Regions from separate parts of the Micromonospora sp. NPDC002296 genome, predicted to be linked through region 3. Evidence: riboswitches for the same ligand, from Rfam matches in the RefSeq annotation. Region 3 holds a riboswitch; each other region holds the start of a gene.

Region 1 (5,660 bases), on a different contig from region 3:
GTGCCGTTCGGCTGCACGTACCGGCCGGTGTCCAGGTCGCGCAGCGCCACCCGCACGCTCTGCACGCCGTTGTTGTCGGTCGCGGTGCCGGCCAGGTTGAGGTGCAACTGGTCGACGTTCTGGTCGACACCGGTGAAGCTCAACAGGCCGTTCGGGAAGGCGTCACCGGGCACCTGGGCGGTGACGGTGAGCCGGCCCAGGTTGGCGTTCGCCGTGCTCAGGCCCAGGTTGTCGGTGGCCCGCACCCGGAAGTCGTACACGCCGGGCGTCAGCGGCACGGTGGTGTACGACCAGTTGTACGACGAGGCGTTCAGGTTGATCGGTGAGACCCGGTGGTAGGCCGCGATCGAGTCGGCGCCCCACGTGCCGTCGGCCGCCAGCGCCTCGCGCGTGGTGTTGTTGCGCAGGTAGACCTCGACCGACTTCAGGGTGCCGTCGTCGCCGGCGGTCCCCGAGAACGTGATCGAGCCGCCCGGCGCGACGGTGATCGGTGCGGCGGCGGTGGGCGGCGTCATCGGCGTGGGGGTGGTGACGGCTACCGACGGCGCGACGCCGGTCGCCGAGATGATCCAGTCCCGGGTGTCGCCGCGCAGGTCACTCTGACCGGCGTTGTCGATGGCGGTGGCCGTCATCTTCCATTCGCCCTCGGTGGGGAGGGCCACCTCGACCTGCCAGGTGGTCGACAACGCGCCGATGACGTCCGGCTCGCCGCGGAAGGTGTTGTAGACCGGTGCTGCCGTTCCGTCGTCCTGGAGGTACTGGTTGTCCGACCTGCGGAACGAGTACGTCATCGCGCTGACGCCCTTGTCGTCGCTGGCGGTGCCGGTCGCGACGAAGCTCTGGGCGGCGACCAGGCCGGCGGGCGGCGAGGTGATCTTCGTGGTCGGCGGCAGGTCGTCGAAGCTGAAGGTCTCGATCTTCTTGACGGCCTTCGAGGCGTCGCTCTGGCCGTTGTTGCCGAACGTCTTCGCCTGGACCTGGTATTCGCCGACGGGCAGCGACACGGTGAGGGACCACGAGGTCGAGGCGGTGTTCACCGCTGCGACCGTCGCGTTGATGCTGTTGGCGGCGCCCCACGTCGTGAGGTCGTCCTGCAGGTACTTCTTGGAACCCCGGTTCTGGATCTCGATACCGACCTTGGTGACGCCGGCCGGAGAAGTCGCCTGCCCGCCGAACGCGAACGGCGCGTTGGCCTGCTTGACCGCCCCCTCGATGGGCGTGACGATCGTCGTGTCGACCGGCGAGGGCGCCGGCGCCTGGGCGAGGTCGAAGAACCCGACCCGCCCCACCGGCAGGCCGCCCTTGGTGTTGCCGTCGCCACCGACGAAGAGGCCGCGCGGGGTGGCCAGCATCGCCTTCTCCCCCTCGTACGAGCTGGAACCCGGGTTCCACTCGATCGCCGTGCCCGTGGCCGGGTCGAGCGCGCCGAGGTGGTCACGGCGGACCACCTGGTCGCCGAGACCGTAGCCGCTCAGGCCCTGGCCCGTGCCGTACCCGACGTTGTCCAGGCCGGGCCACGGGACGTTGGAGGTCGGCGATTCCTGCCAACTGAAGTGGCCGCCGACGTACACGGCCGTCTCGGTGATGGCGACCGAGTAGATGCTGTCGAAGTGACGCGACACCCAGATCGGCTCGACGTGGTCGGCACCGGCCACCGGGAACGCGATCGCCGTGTCGTTGATCGGCGGGCGGTCGCCTCCCGAACCGCTGGTGACGACGAAGTAGGAGTCGTCCGGCGCGACGTCACCGGCGAAGACCCGCTGGATGCCGCCGACGAAGGACAGGTTGTCCTCCCAGAGGCGGGTGCGCCACGGCAGGAGGGCCTTGGTGGCGGTGTCGACGAGGCCGACCCCGTAGCGGTCCTGGCCGGCGATCTGGCGACCGGTGTGCACGACCAGCAGGCTGCTGCCGTTGTGCGTCAGCTTGAGCTGCTGCACGGTGAGCATGCCGCCGACGCCGATGCCGCCGGACAGGGGCAGGTTGAACCCGCTGTCCACCGCCCCCGTCGTCGGGTTGAGCGCGACCAGCCCGCCGCGGTTCACACTGTTCACCTTCGTGAACTGGCCGCCCACGTACACCGCGGTGCTGCTCACGGCCAGAGCGGTCGCGCGCCCGTTCCCCTGCGCGGTGAACGCCGCGATCGGAGCGCCGGTGACCGGGTCGAGCCGTACGATCTTGCGCTTCGTCAGGCCGCCGACCGTGTTGAACGAGCCAACGACATAGAGCGACGAGCCGTCCGGCGAGGCCTCGACGGCCTCGACGGACCCGTCGAACGTCGGCTGGAAACCGGTGTCGACCAGGCCCGTGTCGATGTTGTAGGAAGCCAGCGACGGCTGCGCCACCGGCGTCCCGCCGACGTTGGCGATCGCGGTGAAGGAGCCGGCGACGAAGACCCGGTTGCCGATCACCTCGATGTCGGTGATCTCGCCGTCGGTGATCCTCGGTACGTCATTGCGCGGCGTGCTGGGAACCAGCCCGGTGTGCCCCGGCGCCGACAGGGCCGCGGCCGTGCGGACGGCCGTACGTGTCGCACCGCCGCCGCCGACCGTTGCCGTGGCGGCGCGAGCGCCGGCGTTGGCGACCTCGTCGGCGGCACTGCCTGCAGCCGCCGGTTGGCCTGTCAACAGCACAGCCCCGGCGACCAGACCCGCGATGGCGCGGCTCCGAACGTGCATCGAGACAACCCCCTGTAAAACGCCTGAATCGCGTCGCCGGGTCGATTCCCGGCGACGTCCATCCCTGGCGTGCCGGAAGTCACCGTAGGAGGTCGTCATCCCTTGTGTACGGACGCCCGTCGGAAACCCGACCGGTCGACATCCGTTCCGGTCCTACCGGCCGGGTCCGCCGTCCTTGGATCCAGACCCGCTCCACCAATCGGCTCGGTCGCTGCGCCGCAGGAATCGACGAGGCTTCACCGCCGGGCCTCCGACACGCCCGGACTCGACATGTGGGGTGTGACAACGCCGAAGTCCCTATATATGGTGTCGGCCGTAGCTGGTTCGGCCGCTCATCCGGGGTGGTCGAGGCAAGAGGGAACCCGGTGGGAATCCGGGACTGCCCCGCAGCGGTGAGTGGGAACGACCGCCGTCATCAGCACTGGGCCGCCTGCGGCCTGGGAAGCGACGGCCAGTAGAAGACCGGCGAGCCCGGTCACGCCCGCGAGTCCGAAGACCTGCCAGCGCGCCGCGTACCCATACCGGGGTGGGCGGCGGTCCGAGGCCGCGTGGGACGGCCGACGCCACCTGACCCGCGCCTCGCCGGCGTGACGTCCGCCGGTGTCTGCCTCCACGCGTCCCAAGGCCATCAGGTCTCGAGCCCGCGAGGAGTGAGTGATGGCAGTCACCGAGGTTGTCCCGGCCGACGGCATGGTGGCCGACGAGGCAGCCCTACCGGGCCCGCGACGGACGCAGATGCGCGTCCGCAAGCGCGACGGCGGCACCGAACCGGTCGATGTCAACAGGATCGTCGGAGCGGTCGAGCGGTGGACGGTCGGCCTCGCCGACGTCGACCCGTTGCGGGTGGCGACGCGGACGATCAGCGGCCTGTACGACGGCGCGACGACCGCCGAGCTGGACCGGCTGTCCATCCAGACCGCGGCCGAGATGATCGGCGAGGAGCCGCAGTACTCGCGGCTGGCCGCCCGCCTGCTGGCCGGCTACATCGACAAGGAGGTCCGCAGGCAGGGCATCGGCTCGTTCAGCGAGGCGATCCGACGGGGACACGTCGAGGGCCTCATCGGCGACGGCACCGCCGCGTTCGTCGCCGCCAACGCCGCGCAGCTCGATGACGCCGTCGACCCCCACGGTGACCTGCGGTTCGAGTACTTCGGGTTGCGCACGGTCCACGACCGGTACCTGCTGCGCCACCCGACGAGCCGGCTGGTTACGGAGACCCCGCAGTACTGGTTGCTGCGGGTGGCCTGCGGCCTGTCCCACGCCCCGGACGAGGTGATCGAGTTCTACCGGTTGATGTCGAGCCTGGCGTACCTGCCGAGTTCGCCGACGTTGTTCAACTCCGGCACCCGGCACACCCAGATGTCCTCCTGCTACCTGGTCGACTCCCCGCGCGACGAACTGGACTCGATCTACCAGCGGTACGCGCAGGTGGCGAACCTGTCGAAGTTCGCCGGCGGCATCGGCATCGCGTTCTCCCGGGTCCGGTCGCGGGGCGCGCTGATCCGGGGCACCAACGGGCAGTCCAACGGGATCGTGCCGTGGCTGCGGACGCTGGACGCCTCGGTGGCGGCGGTCAACCAGGGCGGCCGGCGCAAGGGCGCGGCCTGCGTCTACCTGGAGCCGTGGCACCCGGACATCGAGGAGTTCCTGCAACTGCGGGACAACACCGGTGAGGATGCCCGGCGCACCCACAACCTGAACCTGGCCAACTGGGTCCCGGACGAGTTCATGCGCCGGGTGGAGGCCGACGGGGTGTGGTCGCTGTTCGACCCGGACGTGGTGCCGGAACTGCCGGACCTGTGGGGGGACGAGTTCGACGCGGCGTACCGGGCGGCCGAGGCTCAGGGCCGGTACGTGCGGCAGGTGCCGGCGCGGGAGCTGTACGGGCGGATGATGCGGACCCTCGCGCAGACCGGCAACGGGTGGATGACGTTCAAGGACGCTGCGAACCGGTTGTGCAACCAGACCGCCGAGCCGGGCAACGTGGTGCACCTGTCCAACCTGTGCACCGAGATCATCGAGGTGTCCAGCGACGCCGAGACCGCCGTGTGCAACCTCGGCTCGGTCAACCTCGCCGCCCACCTCGCCGACGGCGGCCTCGACTGGGAACGGCTGCGCGCCACCGTCCGCACCGCCGTGACGTTCCTCGACCGGGTCATCGACATCAACTACTACCCGACCCCGCAGGCCGCGGCGAGCAACCCCCGCTGGCGGCCGGTCGGCCTCGGCCTGATGGGCCTGCAGGACGTGTTCTTCGCCCTGCGGCTGCCGTTCGACTCCCCGGCCGCCCGGGAGCTGTCCACCCGGATCAGCGAGGAGCTGTACCTGACGGCCCTGGAGACCTCCGCCGACCTGGCGGAACGCTTCGGAGCCCACCCGGCCTTCGCCGAGACCCGGGCGGCACGCGGCCGGCTCCAGCCGGACCTGTGGGGCGTCACGGGCAGCCAGGCGCAGCGCTGGAGGGTGCTGCGGGAGCGCGTCGCCGCGCACGGCCTGCGCAACTCGCTGCTGGTGGCGATCGCCCCGACCGCCACCATCGCCTCCATCGCCGGCTGCTACGAGTGCATCGAGCCGCAGGTGTCCAACCTGTTCAAGCGCGAGACCCTGTCCGGGGAGTTCCTCCAGGTCAACACCGCTCTCGTACGCGAACTGAAGGCCCGCGGCCTGTGGACCGACGAAGTCCGCTCGGCGATCAAGCGCGCCGAGGGATCGGTGCAGGGCATCACGGAACTGCCGGCGGAGGTCCGGCAGCTGTTCCGTACGGCCTGGGAGTTGCCGCAGCGGGCGCTGATCGACCTGGCCGCCGCCCGCGCCCCGTTCATCGACCAGTCGCAGTCGCTGAACCTGTTCCTCGCCGCCCCGACGATCGGCAAGCTCTCCTCGATGTACCTGTACGCCTGGAAGGCCGGGCTGAAGAGCACCTACTACCTGCGGTCCCGCCCCGCCACCCGGATCCAGCAGGCCACGGTCGCACCCGCCGGCCCG
Region 2 (5,660 bases), on a different contig from region 3:
GTGCGCCGAGGAGCTGGTCCGAGCCGAGTTCGGCCCGGCGGTACGCGAGGGTGAGCCGGGGCGTCATGACCGCGTCGGCGTCGAGCGCCCCGACCATGGGGTGCCCGTCGACGGAGCGGCACAGGTACAGCAGTCCGGCGCACTCGGCCACCGTCGGGATGCCGTCGAGGACAGCCTGACGCAGCTCGTCACGCAGGGCCGTGTTGGTGCTCAGCGCGGCCGCGTGCATCTCGGGGAAACCTCCGCCGAGATACAGACCGCGCGTCCCGGCGGGAAGCCGCTCGTCCCGGGCCGGGTCGAACGGCACGACGGTGCAGCCCGCCGCCCGCAGCAGCTCGGTCGTCTCGGCGTACCGGAAGGTGAACGCACGCCCGGCCGCGACCGCGATGATCGGGGACCCGGTGCCGGAGGGGCGGACGTGCGCGGCCGGGTCCCACGGCTCGGAGTCGAGGTCGGGCGCGGTGTGCGCCACCTCCAGCACGGCGTCGAGGTCGACGTGGCGGGCGACCTGCTCGGCCAGTCTGTCCAGCGAGGCGGCGGCTTCGTCGCGCTCGGCTGCGGGGACGAGCCCGAGATGGCGCGAAGGCGCGCTGACCCCATCGTCGCGCTGCAGGATCCCCAGCACGGAGACGCCGACGGACTCCACCGCGCGTGCCGCCTCGGAGGCGTGGCGGGGGGAGCCGGCCTTGTTGAGCACGACACCCGCGATCGTGACGCCGGGCTGGAACGTCGCCATCCCGTGCACGACTGCCCCCACGCTGCGCGAGGCGTGTGAGATGTCCACGACCAGGACGACCGGCGTCCGGGTGAGCGTCGCGACGTGGGCGGTGGAGGCGAACCCGTCGCCGCCGATGCGGCCGTCGAACAGGCCCATGACCCCCTCGACGACCGCGACGTCCGCGTCCTGGGCGCCGTGCAGCAGCAGCGGGACCACGAGCGAGGGGTCGGTCAGATGCGGGTCGAGGTTGCGGCCCGGACGCCCGGTGGCCAGCGCGTGGTAGCCGGGGTCGATGTAGTCGGGCCCGACCTTGTGCCCCGAGACGGCATGCCCGCGGGCGGCCAACGCGGCCATGAGCCCGGTCGCGACCGTGGTCTTGCCGTGGCCGGAGGCGGGTGCCGCGAGCAGCACGCGTGGCAGCCTCACCACTCGATGCCTCGCTGACCCTTCTGGCCGACGTCCATCGGGTGCTTGACGTGCAGCATCTCGGTCACCAGGTCGGCCGCCGCGACGAGGCGGGGGTCGGCGCGGCGTCCGGTGACGACGACGTGCTGGCGGCCAGGACGGTTGGCGAGTGTCTCCACGACGTCGTCGACGTCGACCCAGCCCCACTGCATCGGGTAGGTGAACTCGTCCAGGACGTACAGCTGGTGCCGCTCGGCCTGGATGCGCCGCTTCACCTCCGCCCAGCCCTCGGCGGCGTCAGCGGCATGGTCCGCCTCGGTGCCGCCCTTGCGGCTCCAGGACCACCCCGAGCCCATCTTGTGCCACTCGACGGGCCCGCCCTCGCCGGTCTCCTCGTGCAGGCGGCCGAGCCGTTCGAGCACCGTCTGCTCCCCGATGCGCCACTTGGCCGACTTGACGAACTGGAAGACCCCGATGTCCCAGCCCTGGTTCCAGGCGCGTATCGCCAGGCCGAAGGCAGCGGTCGACTTGCCCTTGCCGTTGCCGGTGTGGACCATCAGCAGCGGGCGGTTGCGCCGTGCGCGGGTGCTGATGCCGTCGTCCGGGACGACCAGCGGCTTGCCCTGCGGCATCAGGCCACCCCCTCGCGCGGCGCGGTCGCCGTGCGGACGACGCCGGTGAGCCCCTCGGCGGTCACCTCACCGAGCGGCACGTGCTCGGCCTGTAGGTATGCGGCCAGCTGCGCGGCAAGGCCGAGCCGGAACCGTCCGGTCTCGCAGTCGACCACGACGCTCTGCACGCCGGAAGCGGCCAGGTGCGTCGCGGCGCGGTGGGCACGACCGAGCGCGTCCGGCCCGAAGGTTGCCCGGCCGTCGGTCACCACGACCAGCAGCGGCCGGCGGGACGGGTCGCGCAGCGCCTCGCGGCGCAGCACCTCCGCGGAGCGCTCCAGGCCCTCGGCGAGCGGCGTACGCCCGCCGGCCGGCAGGTCGGCCAGGCGCCGGGAGGCGACATCGACGGACCCGGTCGGCGGCAGGGCGACGTCGGCGGTGCGCTGGCGGAACGTCACCAGCGCGACCTTGTCCCGGCGGCGGTAGGCGTCCAGCAGCAGCGCGAGCACGGCGGTCTTGACCTGCTCCATGCGGCGTCGCGCGGCCATCGAGCCGGACGCGTCGACGCACAGCAGGACGAGGTTCGACTCCCGCCCGACGGTTTCTGCGCGGCGCAGGTCGCCCGGGGCGAAGACGAGACCGCGGCCCTCGACCAAGCCACCACGGGAACGCTGGTGCGGTGCCGCCTCGGTGATGGTGCCCGGCAGGTGCAGGCGGCCGGCGACGGACGATCCGCGCTGCTGCCCGACGACCCGGCCCTGAGGGGTGCGTGCCCGGGACCGGCGGCCGGCCTGGCCTTCGCCGGTGCCCCGTACGACGAGCAGGCGGGCGCGTGCCGGCTCACCGGCGGACGCGACCGATCCGGCAACGGCAGGCTGCGGCGCGTTGTCCGGCGCGGGCGATCCTCCGGCGGGGGAGTCGTGGACGTCCCGGGACCGGCCGTCCTGCGGGGCGTCGTCCGGCGGCCCGCCGCCGGGACCACCGGGCCCGTCGTCGGGCCCGTCCGGTCCGGGGTCCGGGTCGTCGTTGCCCAGCAGGTCGTCGAGCCGGTCCTCGTCCAGGCCGGGCTCGTCGAACGGGTTGCGGCGCCGGCGGTGCGGCAACGCGAGACGGGCGGCGACGCGGACGTCCTCGCGGGTCACGTGCGCGCGTCCCTGCCAGGCGGCGTGCGCCGCGGCGGTGCGGGCGGTGACGAGGTCCGCGCGCAGGCCGTCGACGTCGAACGCGGCGCACACCTCGGCGATGGTCGTCAGCGTCCGGTCGTCGAGCACGACGTCCGGCACGAGCCGCCGGGCTGCCACCAGCCGCGCGCGCAGGGCGTCCTGCTCGTCGGCCCAGCGTGCGGTGAAGCCCTCCGGGTCGGCGTCGAACGCCAGCCGGCGACGCACGACCTCCACCCGCAGGGAGGGGTCGCGCGGTGCGGCGACCTCGACGGTCAGGCCGAACCGGTCGAGCAGCTGCGGGCGCAGCTCGCCCTCCTCGGGGTTCATCGTGCCGATCAGCACGAACCGGGAGGCGTGCTCGACTGAGAAGCCGTCGCGCTCCACGCTGACCCGGCCGGTCGCCGCCGCGTCGAGCAGCAGATCGACGAGGTGGTCGTGCAGCAGGTTGACCTCGTCGACGTAGAGCAGGCCGCGGTGGGCTCGGGCGAGCAGGCCCGGCTCGAACGCCACCACGCCGTCGCGCAGCGCCACGTCGAGCTTGAGGGAGCCCGTCACCCGGTCGTCGCTCGCACCGACGGGCAGCTCGACGAGCCGCACCGGCCGCTCCACGACGGGCGTGGACGCGTCGACGGGCCCGTCGGGGCAGACCGCCAGGGAATCGTCCGGGTCGACCGAGAACCGGTCGCCCGCATACGTCCGTACCAACGGCAGCACCTCGGCGAGGCCGCGCACGGTGGTGGTCTTGGCGGTGCCCTTCTCCCCGCGGACCAGGACGCCGCCGATGAGCGGATCGATCGCTACCAGGGTGAGGGCGAGAGTCATGTCGTCGGAGCCGACGACGGCACAAAAGGGGTACTGCGCTGGCATATAGGGCTCCCGCTCGATCTGCCATGACCGTCCACGACGCGGACGCGTCGCGGCTCGGATCGAGGCCGGTCTTCGGACTTCCCAGGTCTGTGCCTGAGTCACCGCAGCGGGCCCTGTGCCGGATTCTCACCGGCTTCCCAGATTCTCCCCGTGGCCATCGGCCGTGGGGCACCTCGAACCTTCGCATCACCCTAGACGCCGTCCTGACGGCCCAGGCAGCGGTCCGGCGGCCGGGCGGACCGGGCTAGGGTGCAACCATGGAGGCGCAGGTGACCGTTGTCGGGCTCGGGGCCGACGGCTGGGCGGGCCTGCCGGAGCCGTCCCGGACGCTGGTGCACGGGGCTGCGACGCTGCTCGGCGGGGCCCGGCACCTCGATGCGGTGCCGCCGGTCGATGGCCAGGAGCGCGTCGCGTGGCCGTCGCCGCTGCGTGAGAGTCTGCCGGGCCTGCTGGGTGCCGCGCGCAGGCCCGTCGTGGTGTTGGCGTCGGGCGATCCGCTCGTGTCGGGCGTCGGCACGACGCTGCTGGACATCCTGGGCCCGGAACGGGTGACGATCGTGCCCGCGGTCTCCTCCGTGGCGCTCGCTCGGGCACGTCTCGGGTGGCCGGCGGAGTCCGTCACGACGGTGAGCCTGGTCGGCCGCGACGTGCGCCTCGTCGTCCCCGCGCTCGCCCCCGGGCGGCGGCTGCTCGTGCTCTCCAGCGACGAGACGACGCCGGCCGCCGTCGCCGCGCTGCTCACCGGACTTGGCTGGGGAGAGTCCAGGCTGGCCGTGCTCGGCGACCTCGGCGCCGCGGGTGAGTCGCGTGCCGAGTCGACCGCGGCTTCGTGGAACGTCGTGGACGTGCCCCGGCTGAACGTCCTGGCCGCCGAAATCCGGGGCACCGGACCGGGCTGGGCCGCGGGCGGGGTGCTCCCCGACGACGCGTTCGAGCACGCCGGGCAGATCACCAAGCGCGACCTGCGCGCCAGCGCCCTGGCCCGGCTCGCGCCCGCTCCCGGTCAACTGCTGTGGGACGTCGGCGCCGGCAGCGGCTCGATCGGCGTGGAGTGGATGCGTGCGTGGCCGACGGCGCGGACGATCGCGATCGAGTCCCGCGCCGACCGCGCCGCGCTCGTGCGTCGCAACGCCGCCACGCTCGGCGTTCCCGGCCTGCGTCTCGTCGAGGGCTCGGCACCCGACGCCCTGGCCGGTCTCGAGCGCCCTGACGCGGTGTTCGTCGGCGGTGGAGCGACCGTCCCCGGCGTGCTCGAAGCGTGCTGGGACGCGCTCGGCACCGGTGGCCGGCTCGTCGTCCACGGTGTCACGGCCGAGACCGAGGCGGTGCTGATCGAGCGGTACCGTCGCCGTGGCGGCGAGCTCGTCCGCCTGCACGTCGAGCGCGCCGAGCCGCTCGGCAGCTTCACCGGCTGGACGCCCGCGCGTGCCGTCAGCCAGTGGACCGTCACCAAGGGAGAGTCATGACCGTCCATTTCGTCGGGGCCGGACCCGGTGCCGCCGACCTGCTCACGCTGCGCGCGGTGCGCCTGCTCGAGGCTGCGGACGTGTGCCTGTACGCGGGCACCTACCTCGACGCCGACGTGCTCGGCCACTGCCGCGACGACACCCGGCTGGTCGACACCCAGCACCTCGACCTGGACGAGATCACCGCCCACCTGGTGCAGGCGCACGCCGACGGGCTGGAGGTCGTGCGGCTGTGCTCGGGCGACCCGTCGCTGTACTCCGCGGTACATGAGCAGGCGCGCCGGCTCGACGCGGCGCAGGTCCCGTGGGACGTCACGCCCGGTGTGCCCGCCTACGCGGCTGCCGCGGCGATCGTCGGCGCCGAGCTGACCGTCCCCGAGCTCGCCCAGTCGGTCGTGCTCACCCGCGCTCAGGCCCGTTCCACGGTCAT
Region 3 (5,660 bases):
CCCGGCTCCCACTGCGGCTCGGCGGCGGCCAGGTCGGCGCAGAGCAGGTCCCAGTCGGCGACCGCCCCGGCCGGGCGGGGCACCGGAAACGCCGGCAGCCCGGCGGTGTGGCTGAGCACCTGCCGGACGGTGGCCGGGGCGCGGAACCCCGGCCAGTGGTCGGCGACCGGGTCGTCGAGGTCGAGCCGGCCCCGGTCGACCAGCGCCAGCAGGCACAGCGCGGCCACCGGCTTGCCGACCGAGTACACGTTGACCAGGGTGTCCGGTGCCCACTGCCGGCCCGGCCGGCCGACGCCGGCGACGAGGTCGACCACCGGCCGGCCGTCGTACCAGACGGCGAGGCCGGCCCCCGTCTCCCGGCCGGTGGAGAACAGGTCGTGGAAGCAGTCCCGGACCGGGCCGAAGTGTGGGCGCATCCGGCCACGGTAGGGGAGACGCGCGGACGCCGGCAGGCGACACGGTGCGGTGCGGTGGCGCGGTGCGGAATGCTGGCGGCATGGTGGAACCGGAACTGGTGGACGTGGTCGTGGTCGGGCTCGGCGTCGGCGGCGAGGAGGTGGCCGGCCGCCTCGCCGAGGCGGGCCTCGACGTCGTCGGCATCGAGCGGAGCCTGGTCGGCGGGGAGTGCCCGTACTGGGGGTGCATCCCGAGCAAGATGATGATCCGGGCGGCGAACGCGATCGCCGAGGCCCGGCGGGTCAACGAGTTCGCCGGCACGGCCGAGGTCCAGCCGGACTGGGCGCCGGTGGCGAAGCGGATCCGCGCGGAGGCCACCGACACCTGGGACGACCGGGTCGCGGTGGAACGGTTCACCGGCAAGGGCGGGCGGTTCGTGCGCGGCAGCGGCCGGCTCGACGGCCCCGCCCGGGTACGCGTCGGCGACCAGGTCTTCCAGGCCCGGCATGGGATCGTGCTCGGCACCGGCACCCGGCCCTCCGTGCCGCCGATCGCCGGGCTCGCCGACACCCCGTACTGGACGAACCACCAGGCCGTCGAGGTCGAGGAGCTGCCCGGGTCGTTGCTCGTGCTCGGCGGCGGCGCGATCGGGCTGGAGCTGGCCCAGGTCTTCGCCCGGTTCGGGGTGGCGGTGACGGTGGTGGAGGCGGCGGAACGGGTGCTCGCCGTCGAGGAGCCCGAGGCGTCCGAGGTGGCCGCCGCCGCGCTGCGCGCGGACGGGGTGCGGATCTCCACCGGGGTGAAGGCCGAGCGGGTCGACCACGACGGGCGGGCGTTCACCCTCAGCGCGGCCGGCGGCGTCGAGTTCACCGCCGAGAAGCTGCTGGTGGTGACCGGCCGGCGGGCGCACCTCGACGAGCTGGGGCTGGACGCCGTCGGGGTGGACCCGTCCCAGCGGTACCTCGCCGTCGACGACCGGATGCGCGCCGCCGGGGCCCTCTGGGCGGTCGGCGACCTGACCGGCGAGGGCGCGTTCACCCACATCGCCATGTACCAGGCGGCCATCGTGGTCGCCGACGTGCTCGACCGTGTCCGGCGGGCGCGGTCCGGCCCGGACGCCAGCGGCACCGCCAGCGCGGTCGGCGGCGCGGCGAGCACGGCGGGGGCCGGGATCGCCGGCGGCGTGCCGCACGCCGACTACCGGGCGCTGCCCCGGGTCACCTTCACCGACCCCGAGGTGGGCGCGGTCGGGCTGACCGAGCGGCAGGCCCGCGAGCGCGGCATCAACGTGCAGGTCGGCGTGAGCCGGCTCGGCGCGTCCACCCGGGGCTGGATCCACCGGGCCGACGGACTGATCAAGCTGGTCGCCGACGCCGACCGGGGCGTCCTGGTCGGCGCGACCTCGGTCGGCCCGGCCGGCGGCGAGGTGCTGTCGGGCCTGGTGGTGGCGGTGCACGCGGCGGTCCCGCTGACCCAGCTCCGGAACATGATCTACGCGTACCCGACGTTCCACCGCGCCGTCGAGGACGCCCTGCGCAACCTGAGGTAGCGCCGCCGCTGGTTCCCTGATCGTCCGACGCGCACGGGGTCGTGCCGGTGCGGTGCGGACGATCAGGGAGACGCGGGTGCGCCGTGCCGGCCGGCGCCCGCGGCGAAGCGGGCCGCACCCGCCGCCGCGTCGGCCGCCAGCGACTCCGCGCCGTGGGCCAGCTCGACCGCGAGGGCCTCCGGCTCGGTCAGGTTGGCGCCGGCCAGCACCGCCGCCCGGTCGTTGCGCAGGCAGGTCTGCGGGTGGCGGGCGATCCCGGCGGCCAGCCGCTCGGCCTCCACCCGGGCCGTACCCGGCGCGACCAGTCGATTCACCAGACCCATCGCGTACGCCTCCTCGGCCGGCACCGGTCGGCCGGTGAGGATCAGGTCCATCGCCCGGCTCTCGCCGATTAGCCTGGGCAGCCGGAAGGTACCCCCGTCGACCAGCGGCACCCCCCACCGCCGGCAGAAGACCCCGAGCACCGCGTCGGACTCGGCCACCCGCAGGTCGCACCAGAGGGCCAGCTCCAGCCCCCCGGCCACGGCGTACCCGGAGATCGCCGCGATCACCGGCTTGGACAGTCGCATCCGGGTCGGGCCCATCGGACCGTCGCCGTCGGGCTCGACCCGGTTGCCGCCGGGGGTGCCGATCGCCTTCAGGTCCGCCCCGGCGCAGAACGTTCCGCCCGCCCCCCAGAGCACGGCCACCGCCGCCTCCGGGTCGGCCTCGAAGGCCCGGAACGCGTCGGCCAGGGCCCGGGCGGTCGACCCGTCGACGGCGTTGCGCGCCGCCGGCTGATCCAGGATCACCGTGGTCACGGCCCCGGCGCTTTCGACCCGTACCCCCATCGGCGTGCCTCCCGGTCGGACGGCTCCGGCCCTCGGCCGCGGGCCGGCGGTGCGGGCCGAGGTGGCCGGCGGGCCGGCCCCTGGGGTGGTGGCGTCCACCCCGACACGACCGTAGCGGCCCGTCCGTCCCGACGGCGCACGGGCGGGGCGCTAGCATCGGCGACGGCACGATCATGTGAGGTGCCTCGCGCCTGCGGGGAGAATCGGGAAGCCGGTGGGAATCCGGCACGGGCCCGCCGCGGTGACCGGGGAGCCGCCGTCCACGCGCGTCACGCGCAGCCACTGGCCGCACGGCTGGGAAGGCGGACGGTCGGGCGTCGATCCGGGAGTCCGAAGACCGGCCTCGCGTCGGGTGCCCACCGCAGCGGTGGGCCGAGCGCAGCGGGAGCCTGCCTGTGAACATCTACGACACCATCCACCGCCGCCGGGACGTCCGGGCCGAGTTCACCGGGGAGCCGGTGCCGGCGGACACCCTGCACCGGATCCTCGACGCGGCGCACGCCGCGCCCAGCGTCGGATACTCGCAGCCGTGGGACTTCGTCCTGGTCCGGGATGCCGGGACCCGCCGCCGGTTCCACGAGCACGTCCAGGTCGAACGGGACACGTTCGCCGCCACCCTCGACGGCGAGGCGGCCGAGCGGTTCGCCCGGATCAAGATCGACGGAGTGCTGGAGTCGACCCTGTCGATCGTGGTCACCTACGACCCGGCGCGGGGTGGCCCGGCTGTCCTCGGGCGGCACGCCATCGCCGACTCCGGCCTCTACTCGGTCTGCCTGGCCATCCAGAACCTGTGGCTCGCCGCCACCGCCGAGGGGCTCGGCGTCGGTTGGGTCTCCTTCTACCGGGAGCCGTTCGTGGCCGGGCTGCTCTGCATCCCGGACGGCATCCGGCCGGTGGCGTGGCTCTGCCTCGGGCCGGTCACCCACCTGGCGACCGTGCCGGACCTGGAACGGCACGGGTGGCGGCGGAAGCGCCCTCTCGCCGAGGCGGTGCACCACGACCGTTGGGCGGTAACCGACCGGCGAACGGCTGATTCATGAACCTCGATTGCTGGGATAGCGTGGCATTCACCCTCAGTCCTCAACCCGCTACGTTCGGGAGGATCTTCATGCGTGCCACCGTCAGGGTCCTGCTCGCCTCCGTCCTCACCGCCCTCGGCCTGACCGCCGCCGTAGCCACCCCGGCCCTGGCCAGCGCCCCCGCGCCCTTCTGCGAGTCCGGCGGGTCGCAGTTCTACTGCGACGCCACCAGCACCGGCACGACGACCTGGACGGTCACCTGGTACTCCGGCAGCGTCGGGACCTTCACGAGCGCCGGACCGACCCTCTTCGCCGGCTGCCCCTACTCCAACATCGGCCTGCAGGTGCGGGTCAGCTACAGCTACTTCGACGGCAGCGTGACCCAGTACAGCGACACCGGTAGGTTCATCTGCCGCAGCGGCCCCTGGCAGTAGCCGCCGGGTCCCGCGCCGCCGGGCGGCCGGTGGCGCGGGACCCACCGCCGGTGACGTGCGGGTGCGGCGGCGGTGTCGGCCGTGTCCCCGGGACTGCCGGCCGGCATGTATGGCGACGGGCTCGTCACCGCCGACCGGTTTGCGACCGCTCCTGCCGGGAAGCCGGACGGGATGCGGGCACTCTTGACGAGAATCGAACAGACTTCGGCGCTGGACCGGGCCGGGGACCGGTTGCAGCGCGCCGTCCAGGCCACCATCCGCCCGCAGCGGGTGCGCGACCTGCTGCACGGCGTCTTCCTCGGGCATCCGCTGCACCCGGCGCTGGTGCAGGTGCCGGTGGGTGCCTGGATCAGCGCCGCCGTGCTGGACCTCATGCCCGGTCAGCGTCGGGCGGCCACCACGCTGGTCGGGCTGGGCACGATCAGCGCACTCCCGGCGGCGGTCGCCGGGCTGAACGACTGGGCGGCCCTCGCCCGGGACCAGCGCCGGATCGGCCTGGTGCACGCCGCCGCCAACACCGTCGGCCTGGCCCTGTACGCGGGCTCGCTGGCCGCCCGCCTGCGCGGGCGGCACGGGACCGGGCGGGCGCTGGCGTACCTCGGCCTGAGCGCGGTGAGCGCGGGGGCGTACCTCGGGGGGCACCTGGCGTACAAGCAGGGGGCCCAGGTCAACCAGAGCGTGTCCGAGATGCACCTGATCAGCGACGGCTGGCACCCACTGGCGGACCTCGCCGGGCTGCCGCAGCGGACGCTGGTCACCCGCGAGATGGACGACGTCTCGGTGATCCTCTACCGGCACGGCGACGAGGTCACCGTGATGCTGGAGCGCTGCCCGCACCAGAGCGGTCCGCTCGGCGAGGGCGAGGTCACCGAGATCGACGGGCACGCCTGCGTGGTCTGCCCGTGGCACGGCAGCGCGTTCCGGCTCAACGGCGGCGAGGTCATGCACGGGCCGTCCGGGAACGACCAGCAGATCCTGCCGACCCGGGTGGTCGACGGGGTGTTGCAGGCCCGACTGCCCTGACCGTTCCCACGCCCGCCGTAGGCGCCGCTCCCGCCGCCCCGGCGCCATCGCCGGGCCCATCCGGCGAACCGCTCTTGCGCGGGAACTGTGGCATCGGCGCGCGCCATGACCACACAATCCGTGACAGCGTGTGCAGGGCGGGCGGGGGTGGGGCCTCCGGCGTCAGTTCCGGCGGTGTCGGCCGGAGACCAGGGCCCGCGCGCCGGCGGCGGCCCGGGCGATGCCCGGCCGGCGGCGCAGCCCGAGGACCGCGCCGATCTGTGCCCCGACGATGCTGGCCACGGCGAGCACCGCCGAGACCGCGAGCGGGCGGTTCACCGAGTCCTCCTCACTCACCCGGGAAGCCCCGGCGGCCATTGCCGGCTGCGGCCCGGAGGGCGGCTGGGCCACCTGCTGGCTGCCGCGGGTC
Region 4 (5,660 bases), on a different contig from region 3:
TCCAGGTACACCCGCGCCATCTCCGCCATGATCTCGGTGTCCGGCTCGGACCACAGCCCGCGGTCAGCAGCCTCGTTCAGCCGTTCCACGATGCCACGCAGCGCCCAGGGGTTCGCGCGGCGCATGAACTCCTGGTTAGTCCCGTCGAGGACGTACTCGCGGGCCAGGGACTCGTACATCCAGTCGTGGACGACGCCGGCGGTCGCGTCGAAGCCGAACAGGTAGTCCACGGTCGCGGCGAGCTCGAACGCGCCCTTGTACCCGTGGCGCTGCATCGCCGCGATCCAGCGCGGGTTGACGACCCGTGAGCGGAAGACGCGGTTGGTCTCCTCCTGCAGCGTGCGGGTGCGCACGGCGTCCGGCATGGTGGAGTCCCCGACGTACGCCTTCGGCTCGGCGCCGGTCAGCGCGCGGACCGTGGCGATCATGCCGCCGTGGTACTGGAAGTAGTCGTCGGAGTCGGCGATGTCGTGCTCGCGCGAGTCGATGTTCTTCGCCGCGACGGCGATGCGCTTGTAGCTGGTGCGCATGTCGTCGGTGGCCGCGACACCGTCGAGCCCGCGGCCGTACGCGAAGCCGCCCCACGCGGTGTAGACCGCGGCCAGGTCGGCGTCGTCGCGCCACGTGCCGGACTCGACGACCTGGAGGATGCCGGCACCGTACGAGCCCGGCTTCGAGCCGAAGATCCGGGTGGTGGCCCGCCGCAGGTCGCGGTGCTCGGCGAGGTCCTCGCGGGTGTGCGCGCGGACGAAGTTGAGCTCGTCGGGCTCGTCCAGCCCGGCGACGATCTGCACGGCGTCGTCGATGATCTCGATGACGTGCGGGAAGGCGTCGCGGAAGAAGCCCGAGATGCGCACGGTCACGTCGATGCGCGGACGGCCCAGCTCGTCGAGGTCGATCGCCTCCAGGCCGTTGACGCGTCGCGAGGCCGGATCCCAGGTCGGGCGCACGCCCAGCAGCGCGAGCACCTCGGCGACGTCGTCACCGGACGTGCGCATGGCGGACGTCCCCCACACGGACAGGCCGACCGAGCGCGGGTACTCGCCGGTCTCGGCGAGGTGCCGGGCGACGAGCGACTCGGCCATCGCCTGTCCCGTCTCCCACGCGAGGCGCGACGGGACGGCACGCGGGTCGACGGTGTAGAAGTTGCGACCGGTCGGCAGGACGTTGACCAGTCCGCGCAGCGGGGAGCCGGACGGCCCGGCCTCGACGAAGCCGCCGGCGAGCGCGTGCAGGACGTTGGTCAGTTCGTCGGTGGTGGCGGCCAGGCGCGGGACGACCTGCTCGGCGGCGAACCGCAGGACGTCGCGCACGACCGGGTCGTCGTGCAGCGCGTCGATCGCGTCGACGGCCCAGCCGACCTTCTCCATCGCCTCGACCAGGGCACGGGCCTGCCCCTCCACGGCGTCGACCGTGGGGAGAGGGGCGTCCTCCGCGAGCCCCAGGGCGGCGCGCAGGCCGGGCAGAGCGCGGTTCTGGCCGCCCCACACCTGCGTGGCGCGGAGCACGGCGAGTACGAGGTTGACCCGCGCCTGTCCCGTCGGCGCCTGGCCCAGCACGTGCAGCCCGTCGCGGATCTGGACGTCCTTGATCTCGCACAGCCAGCCGTCGACGTGCAGCAGGAAGTCGTCGAACTCCTCGTCGTCGGGTCGCTCCTCCAGCCCGAGGTCGCGGTGCATCTGCGCGGACTGCATGAGCGTCCAGATCTGCTGGCGGATCGCGGGCAGCTTCGCCGGATCCATGGCCGCGACGTTGGCGTGCTCGTCGAGCAGCTGCTCGAGCTGGGCGATGTCGCCGTAGCTCTCGGCGCGCGCCATCGGCGGCACGAGGTGGTCGACGATCGTGGCGTGCGCGCGGCGCTTGGCCTGGGCGCCCTCGCCGGGGTCGTTGACGAGGAACGGGTAGATCAGCGGCATGCTGCCGATGGCCGCGTCCGTGGCGCACCCGGCCGAGAGCGCGGCGTTCTTGCCCGGCAGCCACTCCATCGAGCCGTGCTTGCCCAGATGCACGACCGCGTCGGCGCCGAAGCCGTGCTCGAGCCAGCGGTACGCCGCCAGGTAGTGGTGCGACGGTGGCAGGTCGGGGTCGTGGTAGATCGCGACCGGCTTCTCGCCGAAGCCGCGTGGCGGCTGGATGAGGATGACGACGTTGCCCGCGCGCAGCGTGGCCAGCACGATGTCGCCGGCGTCGTCGACGAACAGTGAGCCGGGGGCCTCGCCCCAGGTCTCGACCATGGCGTCACGAAGCTCGCCCGGCAGGTGGGCGGTCCAGCGCAGGTAGTCGTCGCGGCCGATGCGCACGTGCGACTCGCTGAGCTGGGCCTGCGTGAGCCACTCCTCGTCCTGGCCACCGGCCTCGATCAGCGCGTGGATGAGCGCGTTGCCGGCCGTCGTGTCGGGGTCCTCCCCCTCGACCGGCGGGAGCGGGTCGAGCCCGGGGATCTCGCCGGGCGCGCCGAGGTCGTAGCCGGCGTCGCGCATCGCGCGCAGCAGCCGGATCGCCGACACGGGCGTGTCGAGGCCGACGGCGTTGCCGATGCGGCTGTGCTTGGTCGGATAGGCCGACAGGACGAGGGCCACCTTGCGCTCGGCCGGCGGGACGTGTCGGAGCCGCGCGTGGTTCGCTGCGATGCCCGCGACGCGCTCGCACCGCTCGGCGTCGGTCGCGTAGCGCGGCAGACCGTCGGCGTCGACCTCCTTGAACGAGAACGGGACGGTGATGAGCCGGCCGTCGAACTCGGGGATGGCGATCTGGGTCGCGGAGTCGAGCGGGGTGACGCCGTCGTCGGAGGCCTCCCACTCGGCCTTGCTGGACGTGAGCGCCAGCGCCTGCAGCACGGGGACGTCCAAGGCGCGCAGCCGCTCGACGTTCCAGGACTCGTCGTCGCCGCCGGCGCCGGCGGTGGCGGGCTTGGAGCCGCCGGCGGCGAGCACGGTGACGATGATCGCGCCGAGCGTGGCGAGCTCGGTGAACAGCTCGTCGGGTGCCGCCCGCAGCGAGGAGACGAAGATCGGCACGCCGACGGCCTTGCCGGTCGCGTCGATCGCGTCGGCGAGCTCGTGCGCGAACGCGTTGTTGCCGCTCACCTCGTGTGCCCTGTAGTACAGGACGCCGATCCGTGGCACCCCGCTCCCGGCTGCCTGCCGGCCGACGCCCCACTCGGGCAGGACGGCCGGCGGCTCGAAGCCCTCGCCGGTCAGCAGCACCGTGTCGGAGAGGAAGGCGTGCAGCTGACCCAGGTTCTCCGCGCCTCCCTCGGCGAGGTAACGGTGCGCCTCGGCGCACACGCCGATCGGCACGGTTGACAGCTCCATGAGTGCGGCGTTCGGCGTCCGCTCCCCGCCGAGGACGACCAGGGGACGTCCGGCGTCGCGCACCAGGGCGGCGACGTCCCGCACGTCCTCGGGCGAACCGAGCACCCGCAGCACGACCAGGTCCGCCTCGGCGGTCAGGGCGTCGCGGCGCTCGTCGGTCACCCGGGCGGGGTTGGCCCAGGTGTAGTCCGAGCCGCTGGCACGCGCCGACAACAGGTCGGTGTCGGACGTGGACATGAGAGCGATGCGGGTCATACTTCTCCTTCGGTGGAGATGGTCCGGGGGCCGAGGCGCAGGTCGTCGACCGAGCGACCGGCGCAAAGGTGCTCGCGGACCAGCCGTGCCGCGTCGCCGGGTCGCACCGGCCCGTACCAGGCGCCGTCGGGGTGGACGACGGCCACGGGGCCGTGATTGCACGGGAACAGACACCCGGTCTGCGCCATGAGGACGTCGGAGTCGGTGAGCCGGTGCTCGACGAGCGCGCCGACGAGCGCGCGGTAGGTCTCGTCCGCGCCTCGGGCGCTGCAGCGCGGGCCGCGGCACAGCAGCAGATGGTGCCGGTACGGCGGGGGCGCGTCCCAGGCCGGTGACGACAACGGCGCCTCGCGGCCGGTGATGGTCCGCTCGCCGAACCGGATGACCGGCGGGTCGATCTGCTGGCGGTGCCAGTGGCCGGCGACGCGTCCCACCCACGAGCGGGCGTAGGTCAGGTCGTCGGTGCTCACCGGCTCGAGGCGAACCTCTCGGACGCCGTCGGCGTGCACCAGGTCGAGCACGTGGGTGAGGGTCGGCTCGCCGCCCTGCAGGAATGCCAGACGGGCACCGGCGGCCTCGGCCTCCCGGCGCAGCACCGCTGACCGGGCGGCGTCCGGCAGCGCGGTCGCGACGTGGACGAGGACGCTCACGACGTCAGGAGCAGACGAGCCAGGTGGGCGGAACGTGGTGGGAGGAACCGCTCTGGTGCGAGCGAGGATAACGGGACACGAGGGTCTTCCTTCGTCCGGAGGCCTGTGCGCGAGGCCTGGATGGGCAGGTGTCGCAGACGGGGTCTGCGGCCAGCAGGTCTTCGGACTCGGGATCAACCGGACGGAGCGCCTTCCCAGACCGTTGGTCCAGTGGCGTCGTGCTCCGCCCGTCACCCTCACCGCTGCGCGTCAGTCCCGGACTCTCACCGGGTTCCCTGGCTCATGGCTGAGTTTGGCTGGCAGGACGAACGTAGCACCGCCGACCGACGGTGCCCGAGACGGGCTCTGGCACGATGGCGCCGTGACCGAGAGGACCCGCCGCGACCTGTGTCCCGGTCTGCTGCGCCCCTGGATCGCCGACGACGGCGCGCTCGTCCGGGTGCGCGTCCCCGGTGGCGCCGTGACGGTCGGGGCGCTCGGCGCACTCGTCCGGGTGGCGGGTGGGCACGGCGACGGCGCGGTCCACCTGACCAGCCGCGCCAACCTCCAGGTGCGCGGCATCGAGCACGACGACGGGTGCCTGCCGGACGCGGTCGTGGAAGCGATCATGGCAACCGGGCTCGTGCCGTCGACGTCGCACGAGCGGGTGCGCAACATCTTGGCCTCACCGCTCACCGGACGCAGCGGTGGCCGCGCCGACCTGCGTCCGGTGATCGCTGACCTCGACGCCCGGCTGTGCGCGGAGCCCCTGCTCGCCACGCTGGCCGGCCGGTTCCTGTTCGTGCTCGACGACGGCCGTGGCGACCTGGTCGAGCGCGACCTTGACCTCGGTCTCGTGGCGCTCGACGCGAGCACCGCGCAGCTGCGCGCCGGGACGGCCTGGGGACCGGTCGTCCCGCTGGGCGAGGCCGCTGCGGCACTGACGACACTCGCCGTACGGTTCGCCGGGCTCGCCGGTAGCGAACCGAGCTCCCCCTGGCACGTCGACGAGCTGCCCGGCTCCGGCGCGGCAGTGCTGGGCACCGTGCTCGATCGTGCCGCGGGGACCCGGGTGAACACGCCGCCGCTCCCGCTTGGCAGGATCGCGCAGGACGACGGCCGGGTCGCGCTGCACCTCGCGGTGCCCGACGGCCGGGTGGATGCTCGCCTCATGGACGAGGTCCGCGCCCTCGGTGCCGGCGACCTCGTCGTCACGCCACGGCGCACCCTGCTCGTCCCCGATCTGGAGAATGCATGACTCTCGCCCCACCGACGCGCCGCTACGACTACGTCACCGACGGCGCGGCGATCTACGCCGACTCGTTCGCCACCATCCGCGCCGAGGCCGACCTGACGCGCGTCCCGACCGACGCCGAGAGGGTCGCGGTGCGGATGATCCACGCGTGCGGGCAGACCGACCTGACGCGGGACCTGGTGATCCATCCCGGTCTCGTGACGGCGG

What was found. Region 3 has a riboswitch for cobalamin ahead of bluB (5,6-dimethylbenzimidazole synthase). Riboswitches for the same ligand answer to the same signal wherever they lie in the genome.
Region 1: it holds a riboswitch for cobalamin, as region 3 does, so the genes downstream of both, ABT023_RS10805 (ribonucleoside-diphosphate reductase subunit alpha) here and bluB (5,6-dimethylbenzimidazole synthase) in region 3, are expected to answer to the same signal.
Region 2: it holds a riboswitch for cobalamin, as region 3 does, so the genes downstream of both, ABT023_RS12935 (VWA domain-containing protein) here and bluB (5,6-dimethylbenzimidazole synthase) in region 3, are expected to answer to the same signal.
Region 4: it holds a riboswitch for cobalamin, as region 3 does, so the genes downstream of both, ABT023_RS12965 ((2Fe-2S) ferredoxin domain-containing protein) here and bluB (5,6-dimethylbenzimidazole synthase) in region 3, are expected to answer to the same signal.

The regions. Positions count from the first base shown of each region.
Region 1 covers NZ_JBEOWQ010000009.1:169,219-174,878, reverse strand. The annotation lists gene ABT023_RS10810 (hypothetical protein) at 1-2,675, opposite strand, end outside; cobalamin riboswitch at 2,979-3,194, shown strand; gene ABT023_RS10805 (ribonucleoside-diphosphate reductase subunit alpha) at 3,366-5,660, shown strand, end outside.
Region 2 covers NZ_JBEOWQ010000012.1:111,570-117,229, forward strand. The annotation lists gene cobBC (bifunctional hydrogenobyrinic acid a,c-diamide synthase/histidinol phosphate aminotransferase CobBC) at 1-1,147, opposite strand, end outside; gene cobO (cob(I)yrinic acid a,c-diamide adenosyltransferase) at 1,141-1,755, opposite strand; gene ABT023_RS12935 (VWA domain-containing protein) at 1,755-3,764, opposite strand; cobalamin riboswitch at 3,811-3,955, opposite strand; gene cbiE (precorrin-6y C5,15-methyltransferase (decarboxylating) subunit CbiE) at 4,022-5,230, shown strand; gene cobM (precorrin-4 C(11)-methyltransferase) at 5,227-5,660, shown strand, end outside.
Region 3 covers NZ_JBEOWQ010000008.1:176,046-181,705, reverse strand. The annotation lists gene ABT023_RS09950 (serine hydrolase domain-containing protein) at 1-416, opposite strand, end outside; gene ABT023_RS09945 (dihydrolipoyl dehydrogenase family protein) at 500-1,945, shown strand; gene ABT023_RS09940 (crotonase/enoyl-CoA hydratase family protein) at 2,008-2,775, opposite strand; cobalamin riboswitch at 2,937-3,135, shown strand; gene bluB (5,6-dimethylbenzimidazole synthase) at 3,171-3,815, shown strand; gene ABT023_RS09930 (hypothetical protein) at 3,884-4,228, shown strand; gene ABT023_RS09925 (Rieske (2Fe-2S) protein) at 4,400-5,251, shown strand; gene ABT023_RS09920 (LysM peptidoglycan-binding domain-containing protein) at 5,414-5,660, opposite strand, start outside.
Region 4 covers NZ_JBEOWQ010000012.1:119,509-125,168, reverse strand. The annotation lists gene cobN (cobaltochelatase subunit CobN) at 1-3,569, opposite strand, end outside; gene ABT023_RS12965 ((2Fe-2S) ferredoxin domain-containing protein) at 3,566-4,219, opposite strand; cobalamin riboswitch at 4,355-4,535, opposite strand; gene ABT023_RS12960 (ferredoxin-like domain-containing protein) at 4,581-5,456, shown strand; gene ABT023_RS12955 (precorrin-8X methylmutase) at 5,453-5,660, shown strand, end outside.